DNA from 2 places in the Vibrio fortis genome. Region 1 is predicted to be linked to the other one. Evidence: predicted binding sites of a transcription regulator. Region 1 holds the regulator's gene; the other holds the start of a gene.

Region 1 (7,560 bases):
TTGTTATGTTCACTACAAAACGTAAAACAGGGTGCCTTATCACGCTGTCTGCACTATGTGGTATTTTCCTCATCGCGTTCCAACCTGTTTCTAGTCAACTTCTCATGCCAATGGAACGACAGCACACTGCTTTCTTGCCGACCAATGAACCCGTCGACTATGTGATGGTATTGGGCAGCGGCCATGTGGTTGATGATCAAATCCCGCCAACGTCTGAGCTCAGCCGTACCGGTCTCATGAGACTTAGCGAAGGCATTCGCATCCAACGAATCTACCCTGGCGCTAAATTGATTCTCTCTGGTTATGGTGGTGGCACTGAGGTCAGCAACGCCCGTATGATGGCGAAAGTTGCCCTTGCATTGGGTGTATCTAAACCCGACATCATCTTACTTGAGACAGCCAAAGATACATGGGAAGAAGCGCGCCAAGCAGCGGCATTCGTAAAAAACAAACGAATGGTACTCGTCACGTCAGCAAGCCATATGCAGCGCGCTCTTAATGAGTTCCATGATGCTGGTATGAAGCCGATTCCAGCACCCACTAATTACCTTGCGCAAGACGGTATCGAGCAACCTTGGAATAAGTACATGCCGAAAGCAATTTACTTGGAGCAAACCGAGCGTTACTGGCATGAAACCATGGGATTGGTTTGGCAATCACTGCGCGATTGGCTAGATAATCAGAGCTCTGAAACCCAAGAGCCGATCGTTATCCCTGAACCATCAACCCTTGACGATGACGCCTCCACAGTGGCCGATGCATCACTGACAAATGACGAACAGCCAGCGCCCTAAACCTGTTTAGAGGTGGTTGCGCAATACTAAGCTAATAACACAAACAAAAAGCCGAGATACTGAGTATCTCGGCTTTTTCATTTTCGATTGTTGAGCATTTTAATTCTGAGCGTTAATCGCCAGCAAACATGTAACCTTCACCATGAACCGTCACAAAGATTTGTGGGTTCTTTGGATCAAACTCCATCTTCGCACGCATGCGACGAATCAGTACGTCGATGGTACGATCATTTGGCGCGTCTACACGGTGGCTAATCATGTTTAGGATTCGCTCACGGCTTAATACTTGGTTCGGGTATGATGACAGCGCAACCAATAGCTCATATTCAGCTTTGGTTAGCTTCACAGGTTCACCATTCTTACTCAGCGCGCGACGTGGAATATCAAATGTCCACTCGCCAAAGCGAACAATAGATTCATCTTCCGCTTGCTCCGCCACACCTGATGGTGACTTGCGAGCAGCCGAGATTCGCCAAAGTAGATTTTTCACTCGAACCAACAACTCGCGAAGTTCGAATGGTTTAGTAACATAATCATCTGCGCCCATCTCTAGGCCTACAATTTTGTCGATGCTATCCGTGCGTCCAGTAACTAAAATAATCCCAATGTCTGATTGACTGCGTAATTCGCGAGTTAGCATCAATCCATCTTCGCCTGGTAAGTTGATGTCCAGCATAATGAGGTCAACGTTATTCTCTTCTAAAACGTTTCTCATTTGCGCGCCGCTTTCTGCTTCGCTTACTGTGTAACCTTCGTTCTGGAAATATCCAACCAGCTTACTACGGGTTACCACATCATCTTCTACGACTAATACGTGATAGCTCATCTACACCACTTTTCTTATTTAATAGTTTCAGTGACTATTCTATTCATAACTAGTAACAATTCTAGTAGTACGCAAGATAAAAGCCAGAAACCTGAATTTTTTTTGATACAAGACAATCTTAAACCTTGCTATTTAACCTCCATCGCAATTCAATATAGGCATTACTACTAACGAGTAACTTTGCAGTTTGCAAATACAACGGTTAGTCAGCCTTCGTACCGCAGATATTACGAAAGACGATATTAGGATTATTGAGATGAAAGAAACGAAAGCGTTCAATGAACAACGAGCTGAAATTTACTGGTGGCTATCGAGCCTGTTCGCAAAAGAACTGACTCAAGAAGAATTGGATAACTACCACTCGGTTGAGATTCGTTCGTTTTTAACTGGTCTCGGTGATAATGAAACACTAAAACCAGCCATCAATAGTCTAGTCGATGCGCTTAACCGATTGCAGAACCGTGAAGATGCTCAGTTAGAGCTTTCATCAGATTTTTGCGAATTGTTCCTAAAGTCTGACAAGTATGGCGCTCTACCGTACGCTTCTATTTACCTAGACAAGAGCGGCCTTTTGAATGCGAAGCCTGCTCAAGATATGGAAGCGATCATGGCTTCTTATGGTATTGCAGTAAACCAAGACCTAAAAGAGCCGGCCGATCACCTAGCCATCGAATTAGATTTCCTAGGCAACATCATTATTCGTTCAAACGATCTTGAAACCGAGCAGGAACTAGAAGCGGCTTTCACTGCACAACATGAGTTTGTTGAGCAACAACTTCTTAGCTGGGTTCCACAATTTGCAACAAAATGTCGTGAATTTGATGAATTTGGTTTTTACGCGTGTGTTGCAGAATTGCTAACTGCCTTCTGTAAACTTGATGCGCAATATTTAGCTGGTGAATAAATTCACTAATGACTAAAGGCACAATTTAGGTAGAATGTGACAATTCACCCAGATTTCTGGGTGAATGTTATTGCGAGTATTTTCTAGTCAGTCTAAAATTGTGACCGCAAACGATAAAATATGAAACATTCTCGAAATGCTATGCTTTAAATTAGCTAAGAGCATTTCGGTGTTAAGACAAGCCGCTCTCATTAGCGGTTTTTTGTTTTTTAGCACTTTAGTACCGAGAGAGCCCTACAAATTCTAAGCTCTTGTTCTGGTAGCTTAAACGGCTACTTACTCCGTACTTCTGAGAAAGTAGCTATCAATAGGATAAAGCCATGGCAACTATAAAAGATGTCGCTCGCTTAGCCGGCGTATCAACAACCACCGTTTCTCACGTGATCAACAAGACACGTTTCGTAGCAGAAGCGACTCAAGAAAAAGTAAACAAAGCCGTAGACGAATTAAATTACGCACCAAGTGCGGTTGCTCGTAGCCTGAAATGTAACTCTACACGCACTATCGGTATGTTGGTCACTCAATCAACCAACCTATTCTTCTCTGAAGTTATTGATGGTGTAGAAAGCTACTGTTACCGTCAAGGTTACACGCTGATTCTATGTAACACTGGTGGTATTTACGAGAAGCAACGTGACTACATCCGAATGCTTGCTGAAAAGCGGGTAGATGGCATCTTGGTGATGTGTTCAGACTTAACAGAAGAACTTCGTGAAATGCTTGACCGCCATGCTGACATTCCAAAAGTTGTTATGGACTGGGGCCCTGAGAGTTCACAAGCGGATAAGATCATCGACAACTCTGAAGAGGGTGGCTATCTGGCAACTAAATACCTAGTTGAACGTGGGCATGAGCGTATTGCTTGTCTAAGTGGTCATTTAGATAAAGCGGCATGTGTTGAACGTATCGCAGGCTACCGTCGTGCATTGGCAGAAGCTGACATCCAAGCAGATGACAACCTAATTCTTGAAGGTAACTTCGAGTGTGATACTGCAGTTATCGCAGCAGATAAAATCGTCGCAATGGAAAACCGCCCTACTGCAGTATTCTGCTTTAACGACACGATGGCACTTGGTCTTATGAGCCGCCTACAGCAGCAAGGCATTAAGATCCCTGAAGATATTTCTGTGATTGGTTACGACAACATTGAGCTGGCAGAGTACTTCTCACCACCACTGACAACGGTTCACCAACCAAAACGTCGTGTCGGTAAGAATGCGTTTGAAATTCTGTTGGAGCGCATCAAAGACAAAGACCATGAAAAACGCGTATTCGAGATGCATCCAGAGATTATCGAGCGCGCTACAGTAAAAACGTTAAAGTAACGTAAACTTTAGATAATTCTAATAAAACGCACCGTTTGGTGCGTTTTTTTTATTTGTTAAAAGTAAAAGCTCAGTTGCATATTAAGGCAACAATTAACTGAACCGAGATCACACTTTTGAGCAACAAGTGTGAACCTCATTCAACAAAAAACTTTATTCTTAATTATACAGTCACGCACAGGGCAAATCACTTGAAAGGGTGAGACGCAAAGCCTCCGGCCTAACCCATTATTGGTATGGTAGCGGGGTTACCGATGGCAAAATGCAGTATTTCCTACCTTTAGTAGTAATTTACGGCTTATTGACAATTTTATTGCGACATTTTGCTAATCTCTCGGACCTGCTTATTTGGTGGCGTAATTCAAATACACCGAGATAAACAATATGGATAAACCGATACTCAAGGACTCAATGAAGTTATTTGAGCCACTTGGAAAGATAAAGTCACGCTCAATGTTTGGCGGTTTCGGCCTATTTGCCGACGACACTATGTTTGCATTGGTCGTAAACAACCAGTTACACATTCGAGCTGACAAGAATACTACTTCACAATTTGAACAACAGGGCTTTGAACCTTACGTTTACAAGAAACGTGGTTTCCCAGTCGTAACTAAGTATTTTGCCCTCCCAGAAGACCTCTGGCAGGCTCAAGAACGCATTATCGAACTGGCAAAAGCCTCCCTTAACTGTGCTAAAGAAGAGAAGCAAATTCAGTCATCGGCTAAACCGACCCGATTGAAAGATCTGCCGAACCTTCGTCTTGCTACAGAGCGTATGCTGAAAAAAGCAGGTATCGACACAGTTGAGAGCTTGTATGAATCAGGTTCTGTTAATGCTTACAAAGCAATTAAAGAGTCTCATTCATCGAGTGTTAGCTTAGAGCTACTTTGGGCACTTGAAGGTGCTATCAATGGCACACACTGGTCTGTGATACCACAACAAAGACGCGACGAGCTCATCAGTTATATAAATTAGGTCCAAATCACCTAATTGCAAAAAGCCACATTTTTGTGGCTTTTTTTATTTTCTTTTGAAAGTTAATCTTTCCTTCGCCTGTCTAACTATACTAACAATAAGCAAAAGATTAAGGGACGCTCCTATGAGTAAGAAAATGATTTTAGGCATAATTTTAGTTGCCACAATCGTGTTGCTAGCCGTCAACTTTGGTCAATACTTGACTCTCGAAAATGCCAAAGCTCAGCAGGCACTTCTTAATGACTATATAGAGACTAACTTTGTTGTCGCAGCAGCGACCTACTTTATCCTCTATATAATGATCACCGCATTTTCTATTCCAGGTGCTGCTGTGGTTACACTTCTCGGCGCAGCGCTATTTGGTTTCTGGACGAGTTTATTACTGGTCTCTTTTGCAAGTACCATAGGTGCGACATTAGCATTCCTGAGTAGTCGCTTTCTATTGCGTGACTGGGTTCAGGGTAAGTTTGGCGATAAGCTCTCTACTATTAACCAAGGTGTAGAGAAAGACGGTGCGTTTTACCTATTCTCACTGCGCTTGATTCCGGTATTCCCATTCTTCCTAATTAATTTGTTGATGGGCTTAACACCTATCTCCGTAGGACGCTATTATTTGACTAGCCAATTGGGGATGTTGCCAGGTACTGCGGTTTACCTAAACGCAGGTACTCAGTTAGCAGAGATCGATTCTCTGTCAGGTATTGTCTCTCCTTCAGTATTGCTTTCTTTCGCACTACTAGGTGTGTTCCCAATTGCAGCTAAATGGATCATGAGTAAGTTTCGTTCGGCGCCAGTCGCTGAATAGATAAAGGAAAATTGATGAAAATATTCAGCGCTGCAAACCCAACTGAGGCTCACATCATATGTGGGCTTCTAGAGAGTGAAAAAATCGCCTGTGAAGTGCGTGGGGAAGGATTATTTGGTTTAAAGGGGGAAATCCCTTTCTCGGAAGAAACAGACCCATACGTATGGCTTTACGAGCCTTCTGATGCGACAGCAGCTCTGAATCTCATCAACGCCTATAAGAAGCAGCAAGATTCGATTATCTATGAAGAGTGGCGCTGTACACAATGTCATGAAGTCAACGAAGCTCAGTTTGGGTCTTGTTGGCAGTGTGGTTCACCTTGCCCCGAAACATAGACCGTCGTAACAAGAGTCCCCAAAAAAAAACAGGAAGCCTAGTCGCTTCCTGTTTTTGTATATCCGTGGGTCATACCCCAACACATTACCGCTATTTGATTTGCTTTTGAATAAACTCGATAGAGCGTTGGTTAAACTCTTCTGGCTGCTCAACATTACAAACGTGACCACAATTGGCAATCTCCACCAGTTCACTCGACTTGTGTGCCGCGACCATCTCTTTAACTGGCTTGATGAACATATAGTCACGCTCTCCCATCAGATACAAAGTAGGAATAGGTAATTCTCGTTCTTTGAAATATCGCATCAAGGGGTTAACGTCTGCAGTGAGAATAAACCAACGCTTAAACTCTTTCTGACATAGTTTTTTCGCTTCGCGAATGAAAAGGTGTCTAGACTCGCGCTGGCTCTTTTGCGGCATCACAATGTATGCAAACAGACTATAGAGCCACATATAAGGAATGATGTGTTTACTCAAGTTGCCTAACTTAACCAAGACTTGAGAGCGCGTGTTCAAGCGTGTTACAGCCCCGCCCAATACCATTGAACGAACTCGCTCGGCAGCCAACTCAGCTACATTTCGAACAATAATAGTACCCAGCGACATACCAACAAAGTGCGCTGAACGAATTTTAAGATGGTCGAGTACTTTAAGAATATCGAGCGTTACCGCTTTGAACGTGTAACGGTTGCTGATCAACTCTTTCAAAAGGTTGTCAGACTTACCGTGTCCTCGTAGGTCAATCAACAACAAATTAAAGTGCTGTTTGTAAGCTTTGATCTGCTTAAACCAAATGGACGAACTCCCACCAGCACCGTGGACGAAAACGACCCACTCATCACTAGTCGGGTGATTGAATGTTTTATGGAATAATAAACTCTCAGACATACCTATCGCTTTAATTCTACTTATTTGCTTGAACACCGGGGAAATGTGCTTGGTAATGATAGCACGCTATTAAACCGATTAAGTGATAGTAGTGTCAATCATCTTATCAGTGTTATGAATAGCTCAACCACAATTACTCCCAAAGCGTTATATGGAATTATTGGTAATTTAAACGTTTATTGTGACACATTAAAAACGAAAAAAGGTGTTCACTATGGAACACCTTACATTTCACATTCCCAAGTTACAACGCTGTGTGATACATCTCTAAATAAGATTTAGCGGCATCTTCCCAGCAAAAGTTCTGTTGCATAGCATAGAGCTGAACGCGACGAACTTCGGCAGGTCTTTGAGCATAAAGCAGTAAAGAGCGGTGCAATACTGAAAGCAAAGCTTGAGGCGTTGGCTCTTTAAAAGCAAAACCCGTAGCTATTTCAGGATTATCATCGTAATGATTAACACTGTCTTTCAAACCACCGACTGAACGCACAATTGGCAGCGTGCCATAAGCCATGCTGTAAATCTGATTCAAACCACAAGGCTCAAATTCCGATGGCATTAAGAAGAAGTCCGAGCCAGCTTCAACCAAATGTGCCAGTTCGTTATTGTAAGCTTCCACAAACGAAAACTTCTCTGAATGCAACGCTGAAAGCTCTTTAAGCTGACTTGCCAACACCGGATCGCCTGTACCTACTATCACAATTTGC
Region 2 (7,560 bases), 1.2 Mb from region 1:
ATTAAACTGAGCGGGGTCTACGTTAGCATCAATCGCAACAATCTTGTCGTCTCTGATTGTCCGCTCTCTGTAGGCAGCGCTAATCATGGAGCTTAAATAGCCAATCATATCAAACCCATAATTCTCAGAAGGATGCTCAGGCTCAAATGTAAAAATAATAGATTCAACTTTATTATCACTCACTACTGGGGTAACTGAAGACTCAATCCAGTCACCATATCGAGTGAGATAAAACGCAATGCTCTTGTCTAACTCTGCTTTAAGCTCAACACCTGCACACTTAAGCTTTACTTCTTTTATCAAAATTGCTGTTTGACCATCATCTCCAATCGGATCTGTGTTATCAGTATCATTGACAATGACAAACTCTAGTTTTGGCTTGGCACCGATTAAGACATCTCCAAATGTACCCATTTCATTTTTAGCAATTGAATTAATGAAAGTAGTCACATAACGCTTTGACTGTTCAATCAAAGAGCTAGGGTCAAGCAGAACCCATTGATTATATTTTGAAAAGTATATAGCCAACTTTAGAGGTACTTTGTTCATTTCAGCATATGCTTGCAGCTCCGCAAGGTAATCATTGCGGAATGGATATTCATAATTGATATCTTCAGAATGACAGTTCTTTACTTCAACAAGGTATTGCTCACCGGTTACAGTTGTAACTCTATAATCCGGAAGCTTAATTTTCTCATTTGTCGAGAAACTAGTACCAGAGTCTTCTTGTTTGATAAACGATACTTTACCTAAAGCACCTACAACAATAGGAAAAGAAGACTCGACTCTTTTCCCGAACAGCACCCTTTCATTGCTTTGAGCTGAAGTCAAAGAATCCGAAACTCTTTGAACGAAGTCGTCCCTATCTTCTGGACTCTGCAAATTGTAGTTATATTCCAAGCCAATAGAACTAAAAAGGTCTATCGGTTCAAATTTCTCTGGGTTTCTTTTTATTCTTTTCATATATACCAAACTCAAATAAGTGAGCTAACGAATGACATAGATTCCCCCTAACGAGGATCTGCCACACTTATGTGGTACTTAAATGCATCGGAGGCATCATGTCTGATTATTCTTATTTTTGCGGTATCGACCTAGCTAAGAACCACTTTAGCCTTCATGCCGTAGACCAAAATGGTAAAGTCATACTTAATAAGTCAGTAACACGCTCTAAACTATTGACTAAAATAGCAAATATGCCACTAATGCGTATAGGGGTTGAAGCGTGTGGTGGTGCACATTATTGGGCTAGAACACTAAATAAACTGGGACATGACGCCCGCGTTATGGCTGTTAAATATGTAATTCCTTATCGAACTAAGGGAAAGAACGATCTTAATGATGCTGTTACTATTTACAAAGTTGTTCAGCGCCCCTCAACTCGCTTTGTGCTCATAAAATCCCCCGAACAACAAGCCATCCTATCGGTACATAGAATGAGAGAGCATTGGGTTCGTGAACGCACCGCGCTTATGAATCGCATGCGTGCTCTGCTTTCGGAATTCGGATTATTAGTTCACGGCGCAAGGAGCGTGATTGCCAACCTTGGCGACAAGCAAGATAAGCTAAGTCAGTGGTGTCGAGGCGTTCTGGAGCGCAGAGGAATGAATCGAGCGATAGTGGCACTTGCCGCGAAGAACGCACGAATTATATGGTCGCTTTTATACAACCAAACTGAGTATGAAAACTATGCTGCTTAAGTAGGAACTTAAGCAGCATAAAAGAGTTAAACCCACCGGGTCATTGCAGACGCTAATGATGGAGATAGGTTAAGACCACTTGCGGAGAGCCTGTTAATGCGGCGGACACACTCGATGTTATCTAACGAATAAGGCACCGCAGTCGCGCAAAGTCATCAGGGCCACGACGTATGCGAATCGTCGATAAGTAGGCCGAATGTAGAGCGGCAGTCCAAAACCCATCAACACAAGTTTAGCGGATGTTTGACAACCGGGGGAATCCATGTAGCCGCATTAGGTTTGTTCTTTTGATTTCTTATACGCTTCCAATAACTGAGCTAAGCCAACAGGGCCTAGACGCTTCATTTTATTGATTTTCTTGTCATCTGGCATAGGAACATTTTCTAGCGGATCTACACGAGAGTCTTGCCATTCGACAAAACGGAAGATCATTAAAACTGAATTCAACTCTAGTGGTTCAGGGTCTCTGGCTCTGTATGAGTCAAGAAACCTGACATCTTCTGCAAAGTAATTTTTATTGGGGCCCTGTTTGTTCGGCAGCAATAAATCATAAAACTTTTGTCGCCAATACTCTCTAGCTTCTTCGCATAGTTTTTTATGGCTAGATAATGGAATTTGTTTATGTAGTTTCTCTGCAACCGACAACAAACGAGCAGCGGTTAACCAGCGAATTCGCTGGTTCTTAGGGAATCCATCCTTGCCTAACACATTTAGAGTTTCATAAGACTTTTCATAATAATGTTTAGTTTCCTCAAGTAAGTCTTCCGAGTTCTGACGAACCTGATTGGATAACCAAACAGTGATTGCCGTGCTCGCACCTAATAAAACTGATATAGCACTAAACCTTGTGAAGTTTGAAGACCACAAGCCATGAATATAGAACTCCAATGAGTACAACCCGACTACGAGAAAGAACAAAAACAGCGTAAAAACTATTGAAAAACGATAAACATACTTCATTGCTGACCTACCCTCGTAAAACCTAACGCTTTATATACAGCGACAAGCCGCCTTTCCCACTCTCAACTTGCAGCCTATCACTCTCACCTATTTGCAGCATAACATTAACAAGTCACTGTAAATCAGAGCATTAGCAAACTATCCACTATAAAACTTGTTGCAATTCGCGGTAAATTACTGTCTATTATCCATATGACGGCATAGACTGCTCATTGTGACTCTACCTACGACCTTAAACACATGAAGATTCAATCTGCCTTTATCCAAAAGTCGCTGACTTTATGTTTCGACATGATCTTCCTTTGCAAACGAGCATGAGCTCCACAAACACAGTTGACGAGCCCCCAACTTGTTAGAGGTTACACAGATAAGAAAAAGTAGGTCAAACTACTTCACTGTAATTTTTGAGGTTGAGTGGCGCGGCGCTAGCACACTATGGGGCATTTCTGAGTTATGAAGTGCCCGCCGCGAAGGTTCTGGACAGAAGTGGTTTAGAGCCGTCGCACTAAGGCGCTCTTGTTCCGAAGCGAACTTGTACCCGGATAGCACAAATGGCTTGTGATTTAATAATCACCTGAGGGTCTACCTCTAAAACACGAATAAAAAAAGCGGTATAACAATAATTGCTATACCGCTTTTTTTTAAATATGGCATCCCCTGCAGGATTCGAACCTGCGACCACATGCTTAGCGTACCACTACAGCTTTCACTGCCATCATCTGATGTTTGTAGTCTGGACTATATCATCACCCACAGCATTATCTGTTTGGGTGGAGGGCGCTAGTGATGTATTACACAATGAGATCGCATTGCATCATCTAGTCTCTGCACCTTCTCTACACGCTTGTAGAGCTTGGCTCAAGATTGCCACCGCCATTACGCGCTGAGGTTTCCTTGAATTCACCCTCTGCATTGTACATGTTTCCATATACAAGCTCCTCAATTAAAGGCACGTGCTCTATCCAGCTGAGCTAAGGGGACTTAATTTAAACTTACCATACTACTTTCTTTGTGGTAAGTAGTAACGCTTAGTAGTAAACACATTTACTCAATGTGGTAACCTTACCACCTATCAAAGCCATATACAACAAGGTATTTAGGATAAAGTAGTAACCTTTAGGGGGTTAGTTGTGCTCTATCCAGCTGAGCTAAGGGCGCGCTACAGGAAAGAATTATACGAATTCGAATCAGTAAAGCAACGGCTTTATCTAACATTCTGATCTAAGTGAGTAAAAAAAGGGCAAAGACATTATAAGTGTTGAAAATTAGACCAAAGCAAACGTTTGCTTGATGGAAATCAAAAACGTTTTCTGGAATAATGCGCCAAAACATCAGCCACTAACTTGAATATCAATACTAAGGAAATTCATGACTGCTCAAAATATTGATGGAAAGCTAATTTCTCAAACCGTTCGTTCTGAAGTTGCTGCACGTGTAAAAGCACGCACAGAAGCAGGCTTACGAGCTCCGGGCCTAGCGGTAGTTTTAGTGGGTGAAGACCCAGCTTCTCAAGTTTATGTTGGAAGCAAGCGCAAAGCGTGTGAAGAAGTCGGTTTTGTTTCAAAGTCTTTTGACTTACCCGCGACGGCAACCGAAGAAGAGCTACTGACACTTGTTGACCAATTGAATGACGATACAGAGATCGATGGCATTCTTGTGCAACTACCTCTTCCAGCAGGTATCGATAGCACACACGTGTTAGAACGTATTACGCCGGAAAAAGACGTTGATGGCTTCCATCCATACAATGTTGGTCGTCTAGCGCAACGTATCCCTAAGCTACGCTCTTGTACGCCAAAAGGCATCATCACTCTGCTCGACCGCTACAACATCGACTTACGTGGTAAACATGCCGTTGTTGTTGGTGCATCAAATATCGTTGGCCGTCCAATGACGCTTGAACTGCTTCTAGCAGGTTGTACTACGACCACCTGTCACCGTTTCACTAAAGATTTAGAAGGTCACGTACGTCAAGCAGACGTTGTTGTGGTTGCCGTAGGCAAACCTAACTTCATTCCAGGAGCATGGATCAAGAAAGGCGCTGTGGTAGTCGATGTTGGTATCAACCGTCTTGAGTCTGGCAAGCTGGTTGGCGACGTGGAATATGATGTCGCAAAAGAGAGCGCAAGCTTCATTACGCCAGTTCCAGGTGGTGTTGGCCCAATGACAGTAGCAAGTCTAATCGAGAATACGATGATCGCTTGTGAGCAGTTCCACTCAAATAAATAGTCTTCGTTCCACTTTCTCTATCATCCGATAGAGAGACAGAACCGTTAGATACATGAAAGCCGCGATTGATATCGCGGCTTTTGTTTTTTTGTTGAGCTAAATAGCGCTTAAAGTGACAGAGCGACACCTGCGATTGACGCACTCATCAAGTTCGCTAGCACGCCTGCGCAAATTGCGCGGAAGCCATACTTTGAAATGAATGAGCGACGCTCAGGTACTAGACTGCCTAAACCACCGATAAGAATCGCCATGGTTGAGATGTTCGCAAAACCACACAGTGCAAAGGTTACGATAGCTTGTGAGTGTTCACTTAGCATATCTTTCGCTTCCATCAATTGGATGAAGGCAACAAACTCATTCACGACAATCTTATTACCGATTAGAGAACCCGCAATTACTGCTTCATTCCATGGCACACCAATCAGCCATGCAACGGGTGCAAACACATAACCTAGGATAAGTTCGAAGCTGAGCTCTACACCGAACCAGCCACCAACAGCGCCTAGCATGCCATTCAGCATTGCAATCACGCTAACAAAAGCAAGAAGTGTTGCACCCACTGCGACCGCAATACGAAGTCCAGACATAGCCCCATCTGCCATTGCCTCAACGACGTTTGTTGCTCGTGGAATTTCTACATCTGACTCAATACTCTCTTGAGTCTCATTAGCGCTGCCTGGTACTAAGATTTTCGCCATTAATAGACCTGCAGGCGCAGACATGAATGCCGCTGCTATCAGGTAATTCAGGTCTACACCCAGAGACGCATAACCTACCAGCGTACCGCCAGCTACAGACGCCAAGCCACAGGTCATTACCGCAAACAACTGTGAATCGGTCATGTGCTTTAGGTATGGCTTAACGACTAACGGTGCCTCAATCATACCAACAAAGATATTTGCTGTAGCAGACAGAGATTCCGCACGACCGGTACCTAACAGTTTCTGCAGTGCGCCGCCAATTAGGTTGATCACTTTTGGCATGAAACCAATGTGGTATAAACCCGAAATCAGAGCCGAGAAGAAAATGATGATGCCCAGTACGTTAATCGCAAACACAAATCCACTGTTGGTCAAACCGCCAAATAGAAAGCCAATACCCTCTTGGCCATAGTTGATTAAGCTCGACACTGCACCCGTCACGCCATTAAGAACGTCTTTACCCATAGGTACGTACAGCACCAGCAGTGCAAAAGAAACCTGAAGTAAGAAAGCAAGAGAGACTGTTCTTAGCTGAATATTTTTTCTGTCCGTAGATAGTAACCAAGCGATTACTAGAAGAGTAATGATTCCAATTAGGGATGCCATATGCGTCAAACCTGAAAAGTTGTAGTAGGAAAGGCGACGCATTGTATAGAGGAAACCGTTTGCGGCAAGCGGTGGTTGTTACATGGATGTTGGCATAAAAGGCCGCTAGAGCCCTAAATATCTAACCTATTGAATTAATTAAAACTTTATTGATTATTTTTAGTACTTTTTCCATATGGAAATTATATTTTCAAAAACAGCGACAGTTAGCGGTGTAATTCAACACAGGTTTTGAGATTTTTATCCCAATAAGTCGGAGAACCAATGTGTTGTTTAAGAAACTCAATCACCGTAGACAGCTTCTTAGGCATATTTTTTCGACTTGGATAGACAGCAAAAAATGGCATGATCTGGCTAGCTTTCCACTCGGGTAATACTTGGATTAATTGACCACTGCGAAACTCCTCTTTAACGAGGTAAGTCGCTAGATAGGCAACCCCCCAGCCTGCTACTGCCGCGTCTCTCACCGCTTCTGCTAAGTCGACAGAATAATCCCCACTAACAGTAACACATAGGCTCTCTTGCCCATTGTCGAAAGCCCAAGAGGTATAATCACGTTCACGGCTGCGATAGATAAGACAGTTGTGATCACTCAGATCTGACGGGCAACTCGGTGTGCCAGCTTTGATCAAGTAGTCAGGTGACGCCGCCACCACAAACTGGCTGTCTGCTAGCCGCTGGGCAATGTACCCTTCAGGTAGCTCTTCATTATTGGTGATCCAAAGATCCAAACGCTCTTCGATCATATCTACTTTATAATCGAACAAGTGAACCTCGACTTTTAATTGAGGGTAGAGCTGGCGCAGCTGATCGATTGCAGGAATCACATGCAGAGTGCCGAATGACTGTGAAATACCAACGCGCAATTTACCCGAAACATCATCACGCTGGCTCTCCATATCCATTTGTGCCGCTTTTAAGGTGCCAAACAGCTGCTCACAATGTTGATAAAACACCTCACCTGCTTCGGTTAAGGTTAAGCTGCGCGTCGTTCGCTGCACAAGCTTAATACCAATATTGTCTTCTAATAGAGCGACCTGCTTACTGATGTGCGACACCGACACATTTAAGCTCTTCGCCGCACTGGTGAAGCCACCATGCTTAATCAAGGCGTGAAAGATCACCATCTGTGCAGCTCTGTCTGTTAACACTCGCTTATCCTCTGTTTGTATGAAAACAATGTTGACTAAAAAACAAAAGGACTCCGAAGAGTCCCTTTTAAATCTATTGGCTTATGCCGCTTTGCTTTAGCCGTTCTATTTAAACTTAAGTTATTTGAACTTAATTCGGTCAGCAAGGTGACTCACTGCCAGAGCAAAGTAGTACGAACGATTCCACTTCATCAGTACATTGTAGTTGTTATA

What was found. Region 1 encodes PurR, which represses purine synthesis genes. Its sites were predicted from a motif close to TNANGNAAACGTTTNCNTNA; they were not measured.
Region 2: the regulator PurR is predicted to act here: its motif matches at 3,932-3,951, upstream of folD (bifunctional methylenetetrahydrofolate dehydrogenase/methenyltetrahydrofolate cyclohydrolase FolD).

What each region holds. Positions count from the first base shown of each region.
Region 1 covers NZ_AP025487.1:1,137,323-1,144,882, reverse strand. Annotated here, with positions in the region: gene elyC (envelope biogenesis factor ElyC) at 1-794, shown strand, start outside; gene torR (two-component system response regulator TorR) at 907-1,620, opposite strand; gene torD (molecular chaperone TorD) at 1,877-2,524, shown strand; gene purR (HTH-type transcriptional repressor PurR) at 2,845-3,849, shown strand; cyclic di-GMP riboswitch class I at 4,021-4,105, shown strand; gene OCV50_RS05185 (TfoX/Sxy family DNA transformation protein) at 4,234-4,824, shown strand; gene OCV50_RS05180 (TVP38/TMEM64 family protein) at 4,949-5,629, shown strand; gene OCV50_RS05175 (DUF2007 domain-containing protein) at 5,644-5,964, shown strand; gene OCV50_RS05170 (alpha/beta fold hydrolase) at 6,056-6,853, opposite strand; gene glgA (glycogen synthase GlgA) at 7,098-7,560, opposite strand, start outside.
Region 2 covers NZ_AP025487.1:2,331,401-2,338,960, forward strand. Annotated here, with positions in the region: gene OCV50_RS10070 (hypothetical protein) at 1-963, opposite strand, end outside; gene OCV50_RS10075 (IS110 family transposase) at 1,062-1,700, shown strand; gene OCV50_RS10080 (hypothetical protein) at 1,974-2,660, opposite strand; gene folD (bifunctional methylenetetrahydrofolate dehydrogenase/methenyltetrahydrofolate cyclohydrolase FolD) at 4,029-4,889, shown strand; gene OCV50_RS10090 (NupC/NupG family nucleoside CNT transporter) at 4,997-6,196, opposite strand; gene OCV50_RS10095 (LysR family transcriptional regulator) at 6,403-7,323, opposite strand; gene OCV50_RS10100 (lytic murein transglycosylase) at 7,468-7,560, opposite strand, start outside.